DNA from 2 places in the Thioclava sp. IC9 genome. Region 2 is predicted to be linked to the other one. Evidence: riboswitches for the same ligand, from Rfam matches in the RefSeq annotation. Region 2 holds a riboswitch; the other holds the start of a gene.
The links. A riboswitch is a leader RNA that binds a small molecule or an ion and turns the genes downstream of it on or off. The one in region 2 is predicted to bind cobalamin.
Positions count from the first base shown of each region.

Region 1: another riboswitch for cobalamin. It lies ahead of B6V76_RS00830 (TonB-dependent receptor); the one in region 2 lies ahead of B6V76_RS03880 (hypothetical protein).

Region 1 is NZ_NBNX01000001.1:186,535-197,571, reverse strand. Features, by position in the region: gene B6V76_RS00840 (iron ABC transporter permease) at 1-264, opposite strand, end outside; gene B6V76_RS00835 (ABC transporter substrate-binding protein) at 261-1,010, opposite strand; gene B6V76_RS00830 (TonB-dependent receptor) at 1,114-2,928, opposite strand; cobalamin riboswitch at 3,066-3,260, opposite strand; gene B6V76_RS00825 (DUF475 domain-containing protein) at 3,290-4,336, opposite strand; gene B6V76_RS00820 (DUF1499 domain-containing protein) at 4,491-4,916, opposite strand; gene speB (agmatinase) at 4,913-5,884, opposite strand; gene B6V76_RS00810 (Rrf2 family transcriptional regulator) at 6,277-6,756, shown strand; gene B6V76_RS00805 (TfoX/Sxy family DNA transformation protein) at 7,331-7,690, shown strand; gene ndk (nucleoside-diphosphate kinase) at 7,692-8,114, opposite strand; gene B6V76_RS00795 (ABC-F family ATP-binding cassette domain-containing protein) at 8,386-10,239, shown strand; gene B6V76_RS00790 (carboxypeptidase M32) at 10,324-11,037, opposite strand, start outside.
Region 2 is NZ_NBNX01000001.1:840,000-851,036, reverse strand. Features, by position in the region: gene B6V76_RS03885 (homocysteine S-methyltransferase family protein) at 36-1,085, opposite strand; gene B6V76_RS03880 (hypothetical protein) at 1,216-1,521, opposite strand; cobalamin riboswitch at 1,645-1,848, opposite strand; gene ppsA (phosphoenolpyruvate synthase) at 1,998-4,385, shown strand; gene B6V76_RS03870 (ATP-binding cassette domain-containing protein) at 4,410-5,528, opposite strand; gene B6V76_RS03865 (carbohydrate ABC transporter permease) at 5,531-6,424, opposite strand; gene B6V76_RS03860 (sugar ABC transporter permease) at 6,421-7,302, opposite strand; gene B6V76_RS03855 (ABC transporter substrate-binding protein) at 7,332-8,591, opposite strand; gene B6V76_RS03850 (cation-transporting P-type ATPase) at 8,813-11,037, shown strand, end outside.

The DNA of each region.
Region 1 (11,037 bases), 650 kb from region 2:
GATCAGCCCAGGCTCGGCCAGCGGATTGCGCAGGAAGCCCTGCATCGCGGCGCCCGACAGCCCCAGCGCGGCGCCAACGCCGATACCGAGGATCGCGCGCGGCAGGCGCAGCTCGCGCATCACCAAGCCCGCCGCGCCATCGCCGGAAATGAGCGCGGATATCCCGTCGAGCGGCGAAATCCCCGACGGTCCGATCAGCAGCGACGCTGCGAAAAGCACCGCGCAGAAGGCTGAGAGGAAAATGAGGATCGCGCGATAACTCATTGCGTTAACTTCTCTTTCTCGATCTTGCGCCCAAGCGTCGCCAGTTGCCCTACCGCATTCAGCATCGCCGGTGCGCCGCAGGTCCAGCTCGCATCGCGCAGGCCCCGCACGACCGGAAGATCGCGCAGCACCGGGTGCGCCAGTACCTCCTGCGCGCGGCTCGTGCCGGTGCCGCCTTGCGAGCCCCCCACGACCACCAGATCGGGGCGATCCATCACCAGATCTTCCAACGGCAACCGTCCGCCCCAGTCGAGCCCCGGCCCGCTGACGACGTTCTGAAACCCTGCCATTTCAAGGATTTGCCCTTCAAGGGTCCGCGGCCCGTAGCCATAGCCCGAGGGCCCGATGATCGCAGCTTTCAGCCCCGGCGCGGGTGTCTGGATCGCCGCCAGCCGCGCATCGAAATCCGCGAGCATCTTCGCCGCGCGACCGGGATGGCCAAGAAGCTTGCCCATCGTCTCGATCCGGCCGCGGATCTCGGGCAGCGAGGTGCCGGGCGGCAGTTGCTCGACCCGGATCCCGAGTGTGCGCAACATGCGGATCGTGTCGGGGTTCGACCAGGTATCGGCCAGCACGAGATCGGGATGGAGAATCGAGATTTCCTCGGCGCGCCCGAAGTTTACGGGAAGGTCTTCAGCCTGTTTCCAGTGCACCGACATCGACGGGTCGGTCGCGAAATGGCTGACCGAGACGATCTGCGACGGATCGGCCAGCGCCAGCGCCAGCTGATCGGTGCAGAGGTTCATGGAGACGACCCGCCGCGGCACATCTCCCGCAGGCTCTTCCGCCCATGCGGAGGAGGTCGCCGCCAAGGCGGCGAAAAGGGCGGCGCAAACCGCCCCTTTCAGATCAGAACCGCGCACGCAGCCCCACATAGGCGGCGCGACCCGAGGTGCCGTAGCCCGGCCAGAGCTGGTAATCGGTGTCGGTCAGGTTCTCGATGCGCAGATAGGCCTCCTTCTCGTTGCCCAGATCGTAGGTCATCTGCGCGTTCAGCAGGCCGTAATCGGGCTGGCTCTGACGATCGGTGACCACACGCATATCGGCGGCGAGCGTGATCTTGTCGGTCACCTGCGCGTCGATGCCCGCGGTCAACGTATGACGCCCGAAGGCCGAGTTCCACGTCGATCCCGACGACAGCCCGTCGGGGTTCTTCCAGTCGAGATAGGTGTAGCCGAGGCTGTAGTTGATCTTGCTGGTGATCGGCCCTTTCAGCCCCAGCTCCAACCCCTGCCGCTTCGCGGTGCCCGAGGTCTGGTAGTAGGTGCCGTCGTAGTCGATCAGGTCCTTCACATCGATATGGAACAGCGTCGCGGTCAGCTTATGCGCACCGAAGTCACGCTCGACGCCGAGATCGTAGCTCAGCGATTTCTCGGGCTTGAGGTCGGGATTGCCCACGTAGCCGTCATAGAGTTCATAACCCGACGGCGCGCGGAAGCCATTGCCGATCGACGCCCGGTAGAGCGTCGCGGCGTCGGCCTGCCACGTCACGCCCAGACGACCCGTGGTGTTGCCGCCGAAATCCGAGTGATCGTCGTGGCGCGCGGAGGCGGTCACGTTCACCCCGTCCATCGGCGAGAAAGCATATTCACCGAAGATACCCGTATCCGCCGTGAGGACGTGGCCCGAGACATAGGTGCCTGTATAGGTTTCCAGCGTGCGATCCGCCCCGAAGGTCAGCCGCCCCGGCCCGAGATCGGTCGAGGCTTTCCAGTCGAGTTTGCGGCGCTTGCCCTCGTAGCCATAGTCATAGACCGGATACCAGCGCGAGGTCGTGTAATAGGTCAGACCGAGCTCGTGATCGAGCGGGCCGGTCGCGAATTTCGCGAAGAGCCGCCCGCCACGTTCCTTATGGATGGTATAATCGTTACTGTCCGTGGGCAGCGGGCCGAAGCCGTTATCGAACTCGCCCCGATCGTTCTGCGCGAACCCGTTGAAGCCGATCAGCAGATTGTCGGAGATGCGCTTCTGCGCGCGCAGGCTGACACGGTCGGCGCGGTAGCCGTCCTTCTCGGTATTGCCGTTCTTCTTGTCGGCGGCCGAGAAGCCTGCAGTGTAAATTTTCGACAGCTGAATCGCGAGTTCGTCATCGCCCTTCTTCCAGCCGAAATTATAGGCCGCATTCGCGGTGTGGTAGGAGCCGAGCTCGAGCTTGACGCTTTGGCTCACGCCATCCTCGGTCGGGCGCGGCGTGTCGAGGTTGATGACCCCGGCGACCGCCTGCCCGCCATAGACCGCCGATTGCGAGCCGCGCATGATCTCGACCCGGTCGTAGTTGAACGTGTTGAACCGGCCCAGGTCGGGCAGCACCTGCGTCGCCGACGGATCGGAGACGTCGATCCCGTCCACCATGACCTTCACGTAATTCTGCGACACGCCGCGAATGGTGAAGCCGGTCTGCGCGCCCATCGGCCCGCGCGACAGGATGCCGACGCCCGGCGACTGCGCGATCAGGTTGGCGAGACGGGTCTGGCCCGAACGCTCCAGCTCCTTGCGCGACAGCACGGTGACCGCCTGCGCGGTCTTGTCCGACGATTGCGGCTCGAGCGCGCCGTGATAGATCACGATCTCATCGAGTTGGTAAGGTTGCGCATCTTGCGCGAGCGCGGGGCCTGCCAGCGCTGTGGTGAGCATCAGGCCCACGGTCAAACGGGTGCGGATCATATCCAATTCCCTCGTGCCGCGACTCTGCGGTCGCGTGAACTTCGCATTGCAAGTCTTTGGAAATTTGGAATTTCCGCCGACGGTGAAAAATGTCACCACTGACGGAAGACCGCCTCCGCTGCGCGCCCCGCACAGGCAGAAAGGATGAGCGCCTCGGCAGGTCTCCTGGCTCGCGGGTCCTGGTTCCGGCTGGCCTTCCCGGGTCTCCCCAGTGGCTCAGTCAGCCGTCACTCGCCGCTCACAGTTGCGGGGGCAGCCCCGGAATGAATGCACGCATCGCACCGGGTTCCCTTTTCATCCGCTTTCGCGGAACCGAAGTGCCCCTGCTGTGCCGCGCGCGCCGCACTGAGTCAAGAATATTTCAGCTTTCCACGGCGCGCCGGCAGCGCCGGTTGAACCGGATCGAGGATAGCAGCGCGAGACCGATGAGCCCGGCCCCGATCAGGCCGGTGATCACCTCGGGCACTTCCACCAGCGTCTGCGCGAACATGACGACGGAGAGGATCAGGATCGACCAGAAGGCGCCGTTCTCGAGATAGCGGAATTCGCTGAGCGTGTTGCGCTCCACCAGCATCAGGGTCATCGAGCGCACATACATCGCACCGATCCCCAGACCGATCGCGATCAGGAACAGGTTCTGGGTCAGCGCGAAGGCCCCGATCACCCCGTCGAAACTGAAGGACGCATCGAGCACTTCGAGATAGAGAAACGCGCCGAGGCCCGCCTTGGCCGTCTCGGCGGCGATATTCGTCCGGTCGAGCACGTGGCTGAGCACCTCGACGCCGAGAAAGGTCGCAAGGCCGCAGATGGAGGCGAAGAGGAACTCGTCCTCGCGCCCCTCCGGCAGAATCCAGGTGAAAAGCAGAACGACGACCAGCACGAAGCCGATCTCCAGACCTCGGATCGACGCGAGCGCGCGCAACCGGCGCTCCAGCGCGCGGATCCAGTCGACCTCCTTGCCCTCGTCGATGAAATAGGTGAGCGCGACCATCATCAGGAAGGCGCCACCGAAGCCCGCGATCGACAGATGCGCGTCCTCGATGATCTCGGCATATTCGGCCGGGTGTTTCGCAGCCAGAAGAACCGCATCCCACGGTCCGATGCCGGCGGCGATCACGACGATCAGAAGCGGGAAGAGGATACGCATCCCGAACACCGCGATCAGGATGCCCCATGTCAGGAAACGACGCTGCCATTTCGGCGTCATCTGGTGCAGCTTGTTGGCGTTGACGATGGCGTTGTCGAAGCTCAGCGAGATTTCCAGCACGGCCAGCACGGCAGTGATCATCAGGAAAGAGACCGCGCCGCCAAGCCCTCCGGTCTGGGCGAACCCCAGCGCGAAGGACCCGACCAGCCCTGCCACCGTGACGGCGATGGCCCAGGAAAAATAACGATACATGATGGTCATGCTGGCTCCGGCTGCATGAGGCCTCACTTAGGCTTCGCCCCCTGTCTTCGCAAGGGAGCGCACTGTCAGAGTTGGTCTGTGTGCCCCTACGGCGTGGGGCGGGTGGGCGGAAAAACGCGGCGCAAGATACCCTGCGCACGGCGGGTCGCGCCCGCTAGAGCCCGACCTCGTCGAGCCAGCCCTTGATCCGCGCCTCATTCACCCCGAGATCGGATTTCCCGTAGACGAGGTGCCCGCGGATCTGCAGCGTATCGCCTTCGACCCAGAGCGTGGTGACATCGGGAAAGCCCCAGACGGCCGAACGCGTCACATAGGCCGCGTAGCCCTCGTCGGCGCTGCCCGCGACGCGCTTGGTGCGCGCGGTGCCCCGGATGATCTTGTCGAGCGCGGCCATCTGCGCCGGCGGATCGGAGACGTCGCGCACGGCCTGAAACCCGCCTGTCTCCGGGTGGTCACCGGGCGCTTTCGCCAGCCCGTCGACATCGAAGCGCGCCGGATCAATCGGGGCGAGGCGCACCCACCCGTCGGCCGCCACCACGACGGCGAGCCCGAGCGCGAGGATCGTCACGGCCCGTTTCATGCCGCCCTCTCCCGCATCGCCCAGCCCGCAAGGGCGATCAGCTCGGTCGCGACATGGGCCCCGGCGATCGCCGTCACCCCGGTCGGATCGTAGGGCGGAGAGACCTCGACCACGTCGCCGCCGATCAGGTTGATGCCCTTCAGCCCGCGCAACAGCTCTGCCGCCTGCCAGCTCGCCAGACCGCCCCAGACAGGCGTACCGGTGCCGGGCGCGAAGGCCGGGTCCAGACCGTCGATGTCGAAGGTGAGGTAGCAGGGTCTATCACCCACAACCGCGCGGATGCGTTCGAGCGTGGGACCGATCCCTTCGCGATGCACGCTCGGCGCATCCACGATGTTCACGCCCAGCGTATCGGGATTGTCGGTGCGGATGCCGACCGAGACCACATTCTCCGCCCGCACGACGCCCGACTTGATCGCCTTGTAGAGGAAAGTGCCATGGTCGATCCGGTCCATGTCGTCATCGGCCCATGTGTCGGAATGGGCGTCGATCTGGATCAGCGCGATCTCGCCTTGCGCGGCGACTGCCGCGCGCAGGATCGGAAGCGTGATGAAGTGATCGCCGCCGAGCGTGATCGGCACCACACCCGCCCCGAAGATCGCGCCGAGATGCGCCTCGATCCGGCCCGGTACCTCGGGCACATTGGCATAGTCGAAGGGCATGTCACCGTAATCGACGATCGCCAGCTCGGAGAGCGGGTCATAGCCCCAGCCATAGGGCGCATCGAAAGCCTGCAGCGTCGAGGCTTCGCGGATCGCGCGCGGCCCGAACCGCGTGCCGGGGCGGTTGGTCACCGCCTGATCGAAGGGGATGCCGTTCACGGCGATCTGCGCGCCTGCGAGGTCTTTCGTGTAGCGCCGCCGCAGGAAGCTGGTCGCGCCACCGAAGGTATTCTCGAAGCTCAGACCGCGCGCATCTGCGCGCGTAAAGGCCTGATCCACTTGGGTTTTCGCATCTTCCAGAGCCATGGTCGCCCTCCCTTTCGCCCGCGAAATCTGCGCCAGCCCTCGCAGGAGGTCAAGTTGCCCCGCAAGGCGACGAGGGACGTGTCCGAACCCGCGCACTCCGACAAGGGCCCGCCTGGGGCGATCCGGGCCGGGCAGCGCCCGCAACCGCGCGAACTGGGCGCAGACGACCGAAGCTCTCATTCGCTCACGCCACCGTGTGCCGCGACTTCATCGAATGGGCGCGCCCGCCGCGCCGGCCCGGCAGCCCCGCTTCACCCAACCGATATTGGCCCGCGTGACAACGGCGCGGCAAAATCTCGCCTCGGCGCGAAAATTTCCAATGAATGTGACATAGGTCAAACTTGCGAGGCAAACTTATCTATATCACCGCCGCGTGAGCTGGAGGAGTTACGATGCGTTTGACCACTCGAACCAATCTCGCGATGCGTGTGCTGATGTTCTGTGCGGTCAATCCGGACCGCACCGTGCGCAAGCACGAGATCGCGGAAGCCTGCAATGCGTCCGAGAACCATCTGGCGCAGGTGATCAACACCCTTGCGCATGAGGATTTCATCACCACCCTGCGCGGCCGCGCCGGTGGCATGAAACTTGCGCGCCCACCCGAACAGATCGGCGTCGGCAACGTGCTGCGCGCCTTCGAGGCCCGCCTGCCTTTCGCGGAATGTTTCGACACCGAGACCAACACCTGCCCGCTGCGCGACGCCTGCCTGTTCCGCGATGCGCTGAGCGAGGCGCTCGAGGCGTTTTACGGAACGCTCGACCGCAAGACCATCGCCGATCTGGTCGAGAACAACACCGCGCTGGAGGCGATGCTCAGCCTGCCCGGCCTGCAACCCATCCCGATCTGCACGGCGGCGCGAGCTGCGCGATAGCCCTTTGAAACAAGGCTCCGCGCAGGCGGCCACGATAGGTCCGAATTCTTGACGCACTCGCGCCAAAATCCGCGCTTTCGTGTCGGCGACGTCACAGTTTCATGACGGTCGCTCACGCCAATGCGACCAAAAATCAGTTTCGCTTGACCGACCCTTTTCTCGGCGAGAGCCTGTGGCTACTTGTCGCAGCAACGGGAAGACCCCGCTAGAACGCGACTCATCACAAGGCTTAGGTCATGCAACAGCAATCGGGCAATCAATCAGGCCAGCAACAGCAAGGCGGCACGAACCGTCCTGGCCAGCAACAAGGCCAAACGGGCAATACGACCCAACAGAACGGCACCGTATTCGACGATTGGGCGTCCATCTGACGCCCTCTCTCGCGCCGCGATGATAGCGGCGCAGGCAGGCCCCGCAACCGGCATCTTCATCCATCGCCGGTTTTTGCGCCGCCCGCCATTCGATCTCTCCTTCGCGCTGCTCTTGCGTGGCGCGAAGTCCAGCTTCAGACTGCGATGATCCGCCAAACCGTCGCGCTGCCCTTGCCGCGCGGCCCGAAGGACCGTCCGGCACGATGAGCACCTCTCTCACCTCCATCAAGGGGATCGGCCCCGCCACCGCCGAAGGTTTCATGCGCGCCGGGATCACCTCGGCGGAAGACCTGCGCGAGATCGGAGCGGACGCCGCCTATGCCGCCTGGATCGAGGCCGGGAACCCCGCCCATTTCATCGGTTACTACGCACTGCACATGGCGCTGCAGGGTCGGCCGTGGAACGACTGCCGCGGGGCGGAGAAGGCCGCATTCCGCAAGAAATTCGACGCGCTCAAGGCGCGGATCGCAGCGGAGGACAGCTCCGCGCCTTCCGCAAAAGAAAAGGGCCGCGCCCGGCTGGACGCGGCCCTCTCGGAAATTGGTCTGATCGCGAAACGCTAGATCAGCCGACGATCTCGAGACCCGAGAAGAAGAACGAGATTTCTTCCGCAGCGGTTTCCGGAGCGTCGGAGCCGTGCACCGAGTTCTCACCCACGGAGAGCGCGTATTCCTTGCGGATGGTGCCCTCGTCGGCTTCCGCCGGGTTGGTCGCGCCCATCACTTCGCGGTTCTTGGCGATCGCGCCTTCCCCTTCGAGGACCTGAACGACGACCGGCTCGGACGCCATGAATTCGCACAGTTCGCCGTAGAAGGGGCGCTCTTTGTGCACTTCATAGAACTTGCCGGCCTGTTCCATGGTCAGCTGGATGCGCTTTTGCGCGACGATGCGCAGACCCGCTTCCTCGAACTTGGCATTGATCTTGCCAGTGAGGTTGCGCTTGGTCGCGTCGGGTTTGATGATGCTCAGCGTGCGTTCGATGGCCATGTGTGACCCTTTCCTTGTGTTCGCGGCCGGAAAGCCGGTCCGAAATATCCCGCGCCTGCTATCATGCAGGGGCTGGCTTGAAAAGCCCTCATGGGCGGGCCCGGGGCGAGTCTAGCGCGGTTTCGTGACCGTTTGGTCAAGGCAGACCGGCGGGCCGCCGGGCGTCACGCGCCGAAGGACGCCTCCGGCGGGGATATTTTTTGCCAAGCCGAAGGGGCGCGGCGCGCAGCAGCGATTGACTGTCGCGCGCCCCTGCGCCAAGTCAGGCCCCATGTTGCGCATCTCCGATATCTCTTTTTCGATCGAAGGCCGTCCGCTCTTTGCGAACGCCTCCGCTACGATCCCCGAAGGCCACAAGGTCGGCCTCGTCGGCCCCAACGGCGCGGGCAAGACCACGCTGTTTAGGCTGATCCGGGGCGAGCTGACGCTGGATGGCGGCGAGATCGCCCTGCCCTCGCGCGCCCGCGTCGGCGGCGTCGCGCAGGAGGTGCCGTCTTCTTCGACCTCGCTGCTCGACACCGTGCTGGCCGCCGATGAGGAACGTGCCAGTCTTCTAGCCGAGGCCGAGACGGCGACCGATCCGCATCGCATCGCCGAAGTGCATGCGCGGCTCGCTGATACCGACGCATGGTCGGGCGAGGCGCGGGCCTCCGCCATCCTGAAGGGGCTCGGCTTCGACATGGAGGCGCAGAAGCGCCCCTGTTCGGATTTCTCGGGCGGCTGGCGGATGCGCGTGGCGCTGGCGGGCGTGCTCTTCGCGCAACCCGATCTGCTGCTTCTGGACGAACCGACGAACTATCTCGATCTCGAAGGCGCGCTCTGGCTGGAAAGCTACCTGATGCGCTACCCGCATACGGTGATCGTGATCTCGCACGACCGCGATCTGCTGAATCGCGCGGTGGGCTCGATCCTGCATCTCGAGGACAAGCAACTGACCCTCTATCAGGGCGGCTACGACACCTTCGCGCGCACCCGCAGGCTGCGCCGCGAAGCGCAGGCCGCGCAGGCCAAGAAGCAGGACGCGCGCCGGGCCCATCTGCAAAGCTTCGTCGATCGGTTCCGCGCGAAGGCCACCAAGGCCAAGCAGGCGCAGGCGCGGGTCAAGATGCTCGAGAAGATGGAGCCGATCACCGCGCCGGAAGAAGCGGCCAAGCAGGTCTTCACCTTCCCCGAGCCGGAACAGCTCTCGCCGCCGATCATCGCGATGGAAAGCGCCGCTGTCGGCTATGGCGGCCCGGCGATCCTGAAGCGTCTCAACCTGCGTATCGATCAGGACGACCGGATCGCGCTTCTGGGTCGAAATGGTGAGGGGAAATCCACGCTTTCCAAGCTCTTGGCGGACAAACTTCAGGTGATGGAGGGCAAGATCACGCGGTCCTCCAAGCTTCGGATCGGCTATTTCGCCCAGCATCAGGTGGATGAGCTTGACCTTAAGGAAACGCCGCTGACCCATCTCAAGCGCGAGCGTCCCGACGAGCATCCCGCCAAGCTGCGCGCGCGGCTCGCGGGCTTCGGCCTCGGCGCGGATCAGGCGGAGACGGCGGTGGGCAAGCTCTCGGGTGGACAGAAGGCGCGGCTGTCGCTCCTGCTGGCGACGCTCGACGCGCCGCATCTCTTGATCCTCGACGAGCCGACCAACCACCTCGATATCGAGAGCCGCGAGGCGCTGGTGACTGCGCTCACCGAATATTCCGGCGCGGTGATCCTCGTCAGCCACGACATGCACCTGCTGGGTCTGGTCGCGGACCGGCTCTGGCTGGTGAAAGGCGGCGCGGTCGCGCCCTATCAGGGCGATCTGGAAAGCTACCGCGCCGAGCTGCTGGCGCCGCCGCCCGAAGACAAGCCCGCGAAGCCCGCAGCACCGAAAACGGCCAAGCCCTCCCGCGATGCGATGACGGCAATGAAGCGCGAGGTGCGCGACTGCGAGGCCCGGGTCGAGAAGCTTAGCGGCATGCTGGAGAAGCTCGACGCGAAACTCGCCGATCCCGCGCTTTACGAGCCGGAAAAGGCAAAGGACCTCGCGGTCTGGCAAGCGAAGCACACCGAGGCGACGCAGGCGATGGAGAAGGCCGAAGCACTCTGGATGGCGGCCTTGGAAAAGCTGGAAACCGCTGAGCAGAACTGAGATCGATGAAGGGGCCGCCCGCCCCTTCCTCTTGACCCAAATATCCCCGCCGGAGGCGCCTGCCCTTTCGGCAAGCGCTTCGGCTCACAGCTTGTAGATGCCTTCGAATTTCCGCGTGAGATAAGCCAGCAGCGGCGTCTCGGTCGGCTCGGCCCCGCAGGCATGCCGGATCGTCTCGCGCGGCGTGCGCAACCCGCCGTGGACGCGCAGATTTTCGTCGAGCCATTGTTTCGCGGGCGTCGCATCGCCCTCGGCGAGGGCTGCGTCGATCCCGGGCGTAACCGCGCGCATCGCCTCGTCCAGACAACCGGCATAGACATTGCCGAGCGCATAGGTCGGGAAATAGCCGAACAGCCCCACCGACCAATGTACATCCTGCAGGAAACCCTGGCTGGGCTTGGTGACCTTCACGCCGAAATCCTGCTCGAAGCGGGCATTCCACGCCTCTTCGAGATCGGCGACCTCCAGCTTGCCCGAGATCAGATCGCGCTCCAGATCGAAGCGCAGCATGATGTGGAGGTTGTAGTTCAACTCGTCCGATTCCGTGCGGATGAAGCCCATTTCGACGCGGTTGACCAGCGCGTGGAAGGCCTCCCTGTCCATGCCGAGATCGCCGAACGCATCGGTCATGCGCTGGTGCAGCCAGCCGGTGAACGGGGCCGAGCGGCCAAGCTGGTTCTCGTAGATCCGGCTCTGGCTCTCATGCACGCCCATCGAGACGCCATGGCCCAGCGGCGTGAAGCGATAGGCCGGGTCAATCGCCTGCTCGTAGGTGGCGTGGCCGACCTCGTGGATCGT
Region 2 (11,037 bases):
CGCGAAACTCTCGCGCGACAGGAGCGTGTCTTGCCTCAGGCCCCGTCGCCGAGCGCCCGGATATGCGCCGGGAGGCGGTCGTTCTGGCCATACATGAAGTGGTTCTCCATGCGCTCCGAGAAGCGGCTGGCCTCGGTCTCGCGGCCCACGGCCTCGGCCATCTCGCGGATATGCATCGGGCTCGCCCCGCAGCACACGCCGAGGTAATTCACCCCGATCGCCTGCGCCTCACGCGCAAAGGCGCCGATCTCGTAGCGGTTGCAGGCCAGCGGATCGAGCGCGGTCGGAAAGGTCCGGCCATGCGGCGAGGGGCAGGTGCAGCCGTTGTGATCGGAGAGGTTGAAGAAGGTGGGCTCCTCCTTCGTGGTCCGGTAGGGCACGGGCAGGGCGCCGACATGGCAGCTCACCGCCGCGCGCACCTTGCGCAGCCACGGCATCATCGTCTGCGGCCCGCGGAAGCAGTTCAGCCCGACGACATCGGCGCCCGCCTGTTCGAGTTGCTGGCAGGTCTCGACGATGCCGACCCCGTCCATCATCTCATTGGCCGCCATCGGCGCCAGCGTCAGCACCACCGGCAGCCCCGACGCCTTCGCGGCCTCGAGCGCGCATAGCGCCTCGCCCGCGTAGTAGAAGGTCTCGCCGATGAGGATATCCGCGCCTTCCTCGACCGCCCAGCCGACCATCTCGTCGAACATCGCGCGCACCTCGGCCTGCCGCGCCGGATCGGCCGGGTCCCAGATATTCGTGTTCGAGATATTGCCCGCCATCAGGTTGCCGGTCTTGGCATCGGCGACCTCGCGGGCGATCTTCAGCGCTGCGCGGTTGAGCGGCTCCAGCAGGTCTTCCTTGCCGATCACGCGCATCTTCTCGCGGTGGCCGTTATAGGTGAAGGCCTCGACGATATCGCTGCCGGCGCGCTGGAAATCGACATGCAGATTGCGCAGCGCCTGCGGGTATTCGAGCGCCACCTCGGGCACGAATTCCCCGGCGGTCAGATAGCCGCGCCGTTCCAGTTCGAACAGAAAGCCCTCGGCGCAGATTACCGGGCGCGCGTCGAGCAGGCGGGTCAGTTTGTTGTCATTCATGGAGAGATCCTCTCAGTTCATCCATGACCATCGTTTGATGAAGCCGAGCCTCACAGGAGACGGAGTGCCGTTCCCTGCTGCAATGGTCCTCGGCCGGGCCGCTGAATGCGACCGCAAGACGAAGAACGGGTTAGAGGCCGCGCCGGGCGCGTGCCCCGCCGCGCCGCACCGGCGGGGGCATCTCGATCGGCAGGGCGAAGGGCTGCGGGGTCAGCGACTCCAGCAGGAGTTCGCAGAACACCTCCACCGCGGGCGAGATCAGGGAATGCGGATAGGCCTGCATATGGGCGACAATCGCCGCCTTCGCATAGGGCATGTCGCCCGGCAGCGTGCCAAGCCATTCCATGTAGCCAAGCGTGCCCAGCTCACGCGCCCGCAGCGGCGAGATCGGTCCTATATCGAGTTGTAAGAGTGAAAGCGTTCGTTCCAAAAGCATCGCGCCCTCCGCGCAAAAGGGCGGGATTGGTCGCGGCACGGCGATATGCGAGGTCCGATCTGGTCCATCTCTCGTCTCTCCGTCCCAGGGCACCCCGCCCGGGTTTAAGGTGACCGAGATGCGCGGCGGCGCATCCGAGATGGCAGGTCTCCTGACTCGCGGGTCGTGGCTTCACCGGACCTTCCCAACCTTTGCAGGTCAGTGGCGTTTTCGGTGGCGCTCGCCGCTTACAGTTGCGGGGGCAGTCACGGAGTTGGGCATCGCCCGCACCGTGTTCCCTTTTCAGCCGACCCTTTGGGGCCGGACACCATCCCGGATTTGATCGCAGGAAAATCCGGCGCTGTCCAGAACGGATTGGGCGGCTGGAGGGTGCGCAGGCAGAGCCCCGTCCGAAAGGCTCCGCGTTGACAGAGATCAAGGCCCCGATGCGCGCCTCGGATAGAGTGCCCGCAAGTGCAAACAGGAGAGGCGAGCCCATGACGACGAAGAAAGAAGTCATTCCTTTCGATAGCTTACGCCGCGAAGATGTCGCGCTTGTGGGCGGCAAGAACTCTTCGCTCGGCGAGATGGTGCAGGAACTTGGCGCCAAGGGTATTCAGGTCCCGCCGGGGTTCGCCACCACCGCCGACGCCTATCGGATGTTTCTTGAAGAGAACAAACTGACCGAGGCCATCGCGGGCTATCTTGCGGATTACGATGCCGACAAGATCAGCCTTCACGTCGCCGGTCAGAGCATTCGCGACACGATCGTGGCAGGCGATTGGCCTGCCTCGACCGAAGCCGCAATCCGGGAGGCGTATCGCGATCTGTCCAAGCGGGCAGGGGTGCCCGAGGTCTCCGTCGCCGTGCGCTCGAGCGCCACGGCCGAAGACCTTCCCGATGCCAGCTTCGCCGGTCAGCAGGAGACCTATCTCAACGTCTCGGGCGAGGATGAGCTTCTGACCGCCTGCCGCAAGTGCTATGCCTCGCTCTTTACCGACCGCGCGATCACCTATCGCAAGCTCAGAGGGTTCAATCACCTCGATGTCGCGCTCTCCGTCGGTGTTCAGCAGATGGTGCGCTCGGATATCGGCGGGTCGGGCGTGATGTTCTCGATCGACACGGAAACCGGCTTCGACAAGGTCGTGCTGATCAGCGCGGCCTGGGGCTTGGGCGAAAACGTCGTGCAGGGCGCGGTCACGCCCGACGAGTTTCAGGTCTACAAGCCGTTCCTCGGTAAGACGGGGATCAAACCGATCATCGAGAGGAAGCTCGGCGCGAAAGAGATCAAGATGATCTATGCCGGGCCGGACGCTCCGAACCCGGTGCGCAACGTGCCGACCTCGAAAGCCGAGCGCGGGAAGTTCGTCCTGTCGGATGACGAGGTGCTCGACCTCGCGCAGCAAGCGGCGACCATCGAAGCGCATTACGGGCAGCCGATGGACATGGAATGGGCCAAGGACGGCGTCACGGGCAAGCTTTACATCGTGCAGGCGCGCCCCGAGACGGTTCAGTCGCATGTCTCTGCAGGGTCACTGCGGCGTTACACGATCGGCGCGCACGGTCCGGTCGTCGTCAACGGTCTGTCGGTGGGCGAGCAGATCGCGACCGGGCGGGTCTGCCTGATCGAAGACGTCAAGGATATCGACGATTTCGTGGACGGCTCGATCCTTGTCACATCGACGACGGACCCCGACTGGGTACCGGTGATGAAACGGGCCTCGGCGATCATCACCGATCACGGAGGCAGAACCAGCCATGCCGCCATCGTCAGCCGCGAGTTGGGTGTTCCCGCCGTCGTCGGGTGTGGAGATGCAACCCATGTGCTGCATGACGAGCAGGAGGTGACCGTCTGCTGCGCCGAAGGGGACGAGGGTCTGGTCTATGACGGCTTTGCCGAATTCTCGGTCGAAGATCTGAACCTCGATGCGGTGCCGGAAACCAAGACCAAGGTGATGCTAAACCTCGCCAATCCGGCCATTGCCGCGCGCTGGTGGCGGTTGCCGATCGACGGTGTCGGTCTGGCGCGGATGGAATTCGTGATCTCGAACACGATCCGGGTCCACCCGATGGCGCTGCTGCATTTCTCCGACATTCAGGAGGCGGAAGTGCGGGAGGAAATCGAAACCCTCACTAGGGGATACGAGGACAAGTCCGAATATTTCGTCGATCAACTGGCGCTCGGCCTGTCTCGGATCGCCGCCGTGGCCTATCCGAACCCGATGATCCTGCGGCTGAGCGATTTCAAGACGAACGAATATGCCGACCTGCTTGGCGGGCGGCAGTTCGAGCCGGTAGAATCCAACCCGATGATCGGCTGGCGCGGGGCCTCGCGCTATTACGATCCGGCCTATGTCGACGGGTTCCGGCTGGAATGTCGGGCGATCCGTCGGCTGCGCGAAGAGGCCGGATTCGACAATGTGCTGGTGATGGTGCCGTTCTGCCGGACGCCCGAGGAAGCCGACCGCGTGCTGGCGGTGATGGCCGAGGAAGGGCTGGTGCGCGGCTCGAACGGGCTGCAAATCTACGTGATGTGCGAAGTGCCCTCGAACGTCATCCTCGCCGAAGCCTTCGCCGAGCGGTTCGACGGGTTCTCCATCGGGTCCAACGATCTGACGCAGCTGACCCTAGGGATCGATCGCGACAGCGACAGGCTCGCGACGCTCTTCGACGAACGCCATGCCGCCGTTCAGTGGATGATCCGGACGGTCATAGAGAAAGCGCATGACGTGGGCGCGAAGGTCGGTCTCTGCGGTCAGGCGCCCTCGAACTACCCGGAATTCGCCCGCACACTGGTGGAGTTCGGGATCGACTCGATCTCGGTGACGCCGGACAGCTTCCTGAAGGTGAAAGGGCATGTCGCGGAGGCCGAAGGCAAAGGGTGACCGGACGCCCGCGGGCTGCACGCGTTAGAGGCGCAGCCCGGTCCCGGCGTCGAAGACCTTGGCCTTGCCCATATCGACCTCAAAGCTGAAGGGCGCGCCCGGGGGCAGGGCGTCCTCGGGCCGGACCCGGGCGATCACCTCGGTCTCGCCCAGGGCGAAGACGATCATCGTGTCCGGTCCGGTCGGCTCGACCAGATCCACCGGACGTTCGAAGACGAAACGGTCGGCGCCGGGCAGTTCGGTCCCGGCCATGAAGATCACCTCCGGCCGAAGCCCGAGGACGACCTTTTGCCCGTCGGGGGCGGTGATCCGCTCCGCGAGCTTTTGCGACAAGGGGAACCGAAGCGCTTCTGCCGCGCCCTCCGCCACTTCGACAGATACGCCTTCCGGCTCCCCGCGGCGCAGGACACCGGGCAGCATGTTCATCGGCGGCGAGCCCATGAAGCCTGCGACGAACAGGTCCACCGGATCGTCGTAGATCGCGCCGGGCTCGGCCACCTGACGGATATGGCCGTTATCCATCACCGCGATCCGTGTCGCCAGCGTCATCGCCTCGATCTGGTCGTGGGTGACATAGACGACGGTCTTGCCGAGCCGCTGGTGCAGCTTCTTGATCTCGGTGCGCATCTCGATCCGCAGTTTGGCGTCGAGGTTCGACAGGGGCTCGTCGAACAGAAACACTTCGGGCTTGCGCACGAGCGCGCGGCCCATTGCGACTCGCTGGCGCTGGCCGCCCGAAAGCTGGCCGGGCTTGCGGTCGAGATAGGGATGGATCTGCAGAAGCGTGCTGAACTCCTCGACGGCTTTGGTCTGATCGGCGCGCGGGACGTGGCGGGTCTGCATCCCGAAGGTGATGTTCTCACGCACCGTCTTGGTCGGGTAGAGCGCATAGGACTGGAACACCATCGCGATGTCGCGGTCGCGCGGCGGGGTGTCGTCGACCCGTCGCCCCGCGATGTCGATATGGCCGTCGCTCAGCGTCTCGAGCCCGGCGATCAGGTTGAGCAGCGTCGACTTGCCGCAGCCCGAGGGCCCGACGAGGACAATGAACTCGCCCGCCTCGATCTCGAGGTCGATGCCCTTGATCACCTCGTTGGTCCCGAAGCGTTTGCGCACGCCCTGAAGGGAAATTCCCGCTGCCATCGCTACCCTTTCACCGCTCCGGCCGAGAGCCCGCGCACGAACCACGCCCCGGCCAAGACATAGACCGCCAGCGTCGGCAGGGCCGCGATGATCGCCGCGGCCATGTCGACATTGTATTCCTTCACCCCGGTCGATGTGTTCACCACGTTGTTGAGCGCCACCGTCACCGGGTTGCTGTCGCCGATCGTGAAGGCGACGCCGAACAGGAAGTCGTTCCAGATCTGGGTGAACTGCCAGATCACGGTGACGACGATCGCGGGCAGCGACATCGGCAGCACGAGCCGGAAGAAAATTCCGAAGAAACCCGCCCCGTCGACCTTCGCCGCCTGAATGATGCCGTCCGAGACCCCGATGAAGAAGTTGCGGAAGAACAGCGTCGTGAAGGCGAGGCCATAGACCGTGTGCACGAGGATCAGCCCCGGGACCGTGCCCGCAAGCCCGAGCTGGCCCAGCACCCGCGCCATCGGCAGAAGGATCACCTGAAACGGAATGAAGGCGCCGAACAGCATCAGCGCGAAGATCGTATCGGCGCCGCGAAAGCGCCACTTGGTCAGCGCATAGCCGTTGAGCGCGCCCAGTATCGTCGAGATCGCCACCGCCGGGACGGTCATCATCACCGAGTTCCAGACATAGGGCGCAAGCCCGTTGCAACGCACGCCCACGCAGGCGCTGTTCCACGCCTTCTCCCAGGCGCTGAAGTCGAGCGCCTGCGGCGGGCTGATGAGTGAGCCCTCCCTGATCTCGGCCAGCGATTTCAGCGAGGTCGATATCATCACCAGAAGCGGGATCAGGTAGTAGATGCAGAACAGCCCGAGCACCGCGAATAGCAGCGCGCGCATCAGGTTGTGATGCAGCCCCTTGCGCCGGACGATCCCGCCTGTGCTGCGTGCGCTCATCCGGCTGTCTTCCTCAGTTCCGAGTAGAGATAGGGCACGATGATCGCGATGACCGTCATAAGCATCATCGTGGCACTCGCCGCCGCTACGCCCAGCTCGCTGCGCTGAAAGGCGAAGGAATACATGAAGGTGGCGGGCATGTCGGTGGCATAGCCCGGCCCCCCGCCAGTCAGCGCGATCACCAGATCGAAGCTCTTGATCGCGAGATGGGCGAGGATGATGACGGTGGAGAGGAACACCGGTCGCAGCATCGGCAGCACGATCCCGGTATAAGTGCGCCACGGGCCCGCGCCGTCGATCGCCGCCGCTTTCAGCACCTCGTCATCGACCGAGCGGAGCCCGGCCAGAAACAGCGCCATCGCATAGCCGGAGCTTTGCCAGACGGCCGCGATCACCACCGTGTAGATCGCGTAATGCGAGTTCACCAGCCAGTCGAATCTGAAGCTCTCGAACCCGGCCTGATGCATCAACCGCTCCAGGCCGAGGCCGGGGTTCAGCATCCATTTCCAGACCGTTCCGGTGACGATGAAACTCAGCGCCATTGGGTAGAGGTAGATCGTGCGGATCACCCCCTCGATGCGCACCTTCTGGTCGAGCAGGATCGCCAGAAGGATGCCGATCGCCATCGAGATCGAGATGAACAGGCCCGAAAAGACAAACAGGTTGCGGATCGCCACGTACCAGCGCGGCGTCTGCCAGAGACGGACATATTGGCTCACCCCGTCGAATTGGTAGTCGGGCATCACCCCCGAGCGGGTCAGCGAGATATAGGCCGTCCAGCCGATGAAGCCGTAGACGAAGAACAGGCTCGCCGCGAAAAGCGGAGAGACGACAATCGCGGGCAGGCGCCTTTCCAGCGCCCGCCCGAACCTTGCCATGGGGCCCGTCCTCCCGGACATTGCAGGCCCTAGTTTTCCTGCGCGCGCTTGACCGCGGCAGCGAGTTGCTTGACCGCGTCCTCGGAACTCATGTCGGAGTTGAAGAACGCCGTCACAAGATCGAGGAACTCGCCGCGCACCGAGCGGGGCACCGCCATCTCATGCGCCATCGACGGCACCAGCGTGTCGTTCTCGATCGCGGCCAGCAGGTCTTCGTGCGAACGTTTGGCACAGGCGTCGAAATCATCGAGCGGCACGTCCGTGCGCGCCGGGATCGACCCTTTCGCGAGATTGAAGACCTTCTGGAACTCGGGCGACATGATCAACCGCGCCAGCACTTTCTGGCCCTCGATGCGGTCTTCTCCCTCCACCTTGAAGAAGGTGAAGCTGTCCGAATTCAGCACGAAGCCCTTGCCCGGCGTGGGCCAGCACAGGAAATCCTTTTCCGGAACCTTGCCCGCCGCGAGGAATTCGCCCTTGGCCCAGTCGCCCATGATCTGGAAACCGGCCTCGCCGCGCATCACCATCGCGGTCGCGAGGTTCCAGTCGCGGCCCGAGAAGTTCGGATCGACATAGCCGCGCAGCTTGCGCAGCTGATCGAAGGATTTGACCATCATGTCCGAGGTCAGGGCCTCCGGATCGAGCTCCACCAGCGCCTTGCGGTAGAAATCGGCCCCACCGATTCCCAACACCACGTCTTCGAACAGCGTCGCGTCCTGCCAAGGCTGACCGCCATGGGCGAGCGGCACGATACCCGCCGCCTGCAGCTTGTCGGCGGCTGCGTTGAACTCGTCCCAGGTCGTGGGCATGCCTTCGACGCCCGCTTTCTTCAGCGCCTCGGGGTTGGCCCAGATCCAGTCGACGCGGTGGATGTTGACCGGGGCTGCGACGTATTTGCCTTCGTATTTCATGATTTCGGCCAGCGCCGGCGGCAACACATCGTCCCAATTGCCCTCATCCGCCACGGACTGGACGTCGTTGAGCGCGCCTTGCTGGGCCCATTCCTGAATGCCGGGCCCTTTGAGCTGCACGGCGGTCGGCGGGTTTCCGGCCACGACGCGCGCCCTCAGCGCCGTCATCGCGGCATCGCCGCCACCGCCCGCGATCGGCGAGTCGATCCATTCCCCGCCCTCGGCCTCGAAGGCTTTCTTCAGTTCTCCGACGGCCTTGGCCTCGCCCCCGGAGGTCCACCAGTGCAGAACCTCGACCGTGCCATCCGCCCGCGCGGCGCTGGCCGAGAGCGCGCCAGCGACACTCACCGCCGCCATCATGGCTTTACAAATATGCATGTTTTCCTCCTCCTCCCGGTCGCGCTTGCGGTGAAATTTCGCAGCCAGACCTGCGATCTAGGCTGGGGCGACATCGGTGAACCGTCATTGACCGGGATCAACGATCCGTGATCTGGGTGCGGCCGGGGGAGCGTTCTGCGGCATTCCTACGCAAGGCGAGACGATTGCGTAGGCCGCGGAAAGGCTTACCATCGACGTGGGATCACCGAAGGCCCCCGGGAATGCAGGAAACCGACGCCGCACCAGCATTTGTCGAAACCGCCGAGGCGGTGCTGGCGCGTCTGTCTGTGCCGTTTCCGGACGGGCTGTCCGCCGAGGAGGCCGCCGCGCGCCTCGCGCGCCACGGCCCGAACGCCCTGCGCCGTCAGAAACCGCGCAGTGCGCTCAGCATCTTGCTGCATCAGTTCCAGGGGGTGATCGTCGCGCTTCTCGTTCTGGCGACGGTGTTCTCGCTGGTCATCAACGATATCGTCGAGGCGTTGGCGATACTCGTCGTGCTGCTCCTGAACGGCGCGATCGGGTTCTTCACCGAGCTGCGCGCGACCCGTTCCATGGAGGCGCTGTTCAGTGTCGCCGAGGTCCGTACCCGGGTGCGCCGGGACGGGATGCTGCGCGAAGTCGACGCCCACGATCTGGTGCCGGGCGATCTCGTGATGCTCGAGGCGGGCGACGTTGTGACCGCCGATCTGCGGCTGGTCGAAGCGTCGGGGCTTTATTGCGATGAATCCGTGCTGACGGGCGAGTCTCTTCCGGTGCGCAAGATCACCGAAGCGTTGCCCTCCGACGTCGTGTTGGGGGATCGTTCCAATATGGCGTTCAAGGGCGCGGCCGTGACGCGGGGTGCGGGGATCGGCGTGGTGGTGCGCACCGGCATGGAGACCGAGATCGGCAAGATCAGCCAGCTCGCGATGGAGGCCAGCACGGAGCCCACACCGCTCGAACACCAATTGACGCGGCTCGGGCAGCGACTTGTCTGGCTGACGATCGTCCTCGCCGTCGCGATCATCGTCACGGGGCTGGCGCAGGGCCACCCGCTCACCGGTATGATCCAGACCGGGGTCGCGCTTGCCGTGGCCGCGATCCCCGAAGGTATTCCCGTCGTTGCCACGCTGTCGCTCGCGCGTGGGATGTGGCGGATGGTGCAGCGCAACGCCCTGATCAGCCGGTTGTCCTCGGTCGAGACGCTCGGAGCGACCACGCTGATCCTGACGGACAAGACGGGGACGCTGACCGAGAACCGGATGAGCGTGGTTCAGGTCTTGCTCGACGGGGGGAGCGTGAATCTGGACGGCCCGGATAGCGGAATCGCGGACGACCGTCTGCGCGCGGCGCTGCAGATCGGCATGCTGTGCAACAATGCCGAGCTGGGGGACGGCGAGGATGGCCGGATCGGGGATCCGACCGAGCTTGCGCTACTGAGTGCAGCGCGAAAGCTAGGGGTGTCCGAAGACGGAGCGGATTCACGCCTGCTCCAGCATGCGTTCGAGACCGACAGCCTGATGATGGCGACGGTCCATGAACTTCCGCAGGGGGGTATGCTCTACGCGACAAAGGGCGCGCCCGAAGCGGTGATCGCTGCGTGCTCCGAGGTTCTGGGGCCGGAGGGTGCGCGTCCGCTGAGCGATGAGGACAAGGCAAGCTGGATCGCCCGCAACGCTGAAGCGGCGGGCGAGGGGTTGCGCGGGATAGGACTCGCTATGAAGCAGGCGGAGGGGACGGAGGAGGCCCCCTATGAAGGGCTGACGCTGGTCGGTATCGCCTGTCTCGCCGATCCCCTGCGCAAGGATGTCCCGCCCGCGATCGCGGCCTGCCAGAGCGCAGGGATACGGGTGATCATGCTGACAGGGGATCACGCCGAGACCGCCGCACGCATCGCCAGAGATGCCGGGATCAGTGAGGACGGTGTAATGGCGATCGAGGGGAGAGAGCTGACAGATCTCGATCTTGAGAGCGCCAGCGATGACACGCTCGACCGCCTGCGCAAGGCCAGCGTCTTCGCCCGCGTGGCCCCGGCGACGAAACTGGAGCTTGTCAGTTTCTACCAGCGCGAGGGGGAGACCGTCGCGATGACGGGCGACGGGGTGAATGACGCACCGGCGCTGAAGAAGGCCGATATCGGCATTGCGATGGGGCAACGCGGCACCCAAGTCGCCCGCGAGGCGGCGCATATGGTGCTCAAGGACGATGATTTCGCAACCATCGTCGAGGCGGTGCGACAGGGCAGGGTGATATTCGGCAATCTCCGAAAGTTCATCGTCTACCTGATGTCGTGCAATCTCTCGGAGATCCTCGTGGTGGGGATCGCCGTGGGGGTGGGGCTCCCCGCGCCGCTCCTGCCCCTGCAGATCCTGTTTCTCAATCTCGTCACCGATGTCTTCCCGGCGCTTGCGCTTGGGATGGGGCATGGCGACGGACACGAAATGAGCCGTCCGCCCCGCGACCGCGC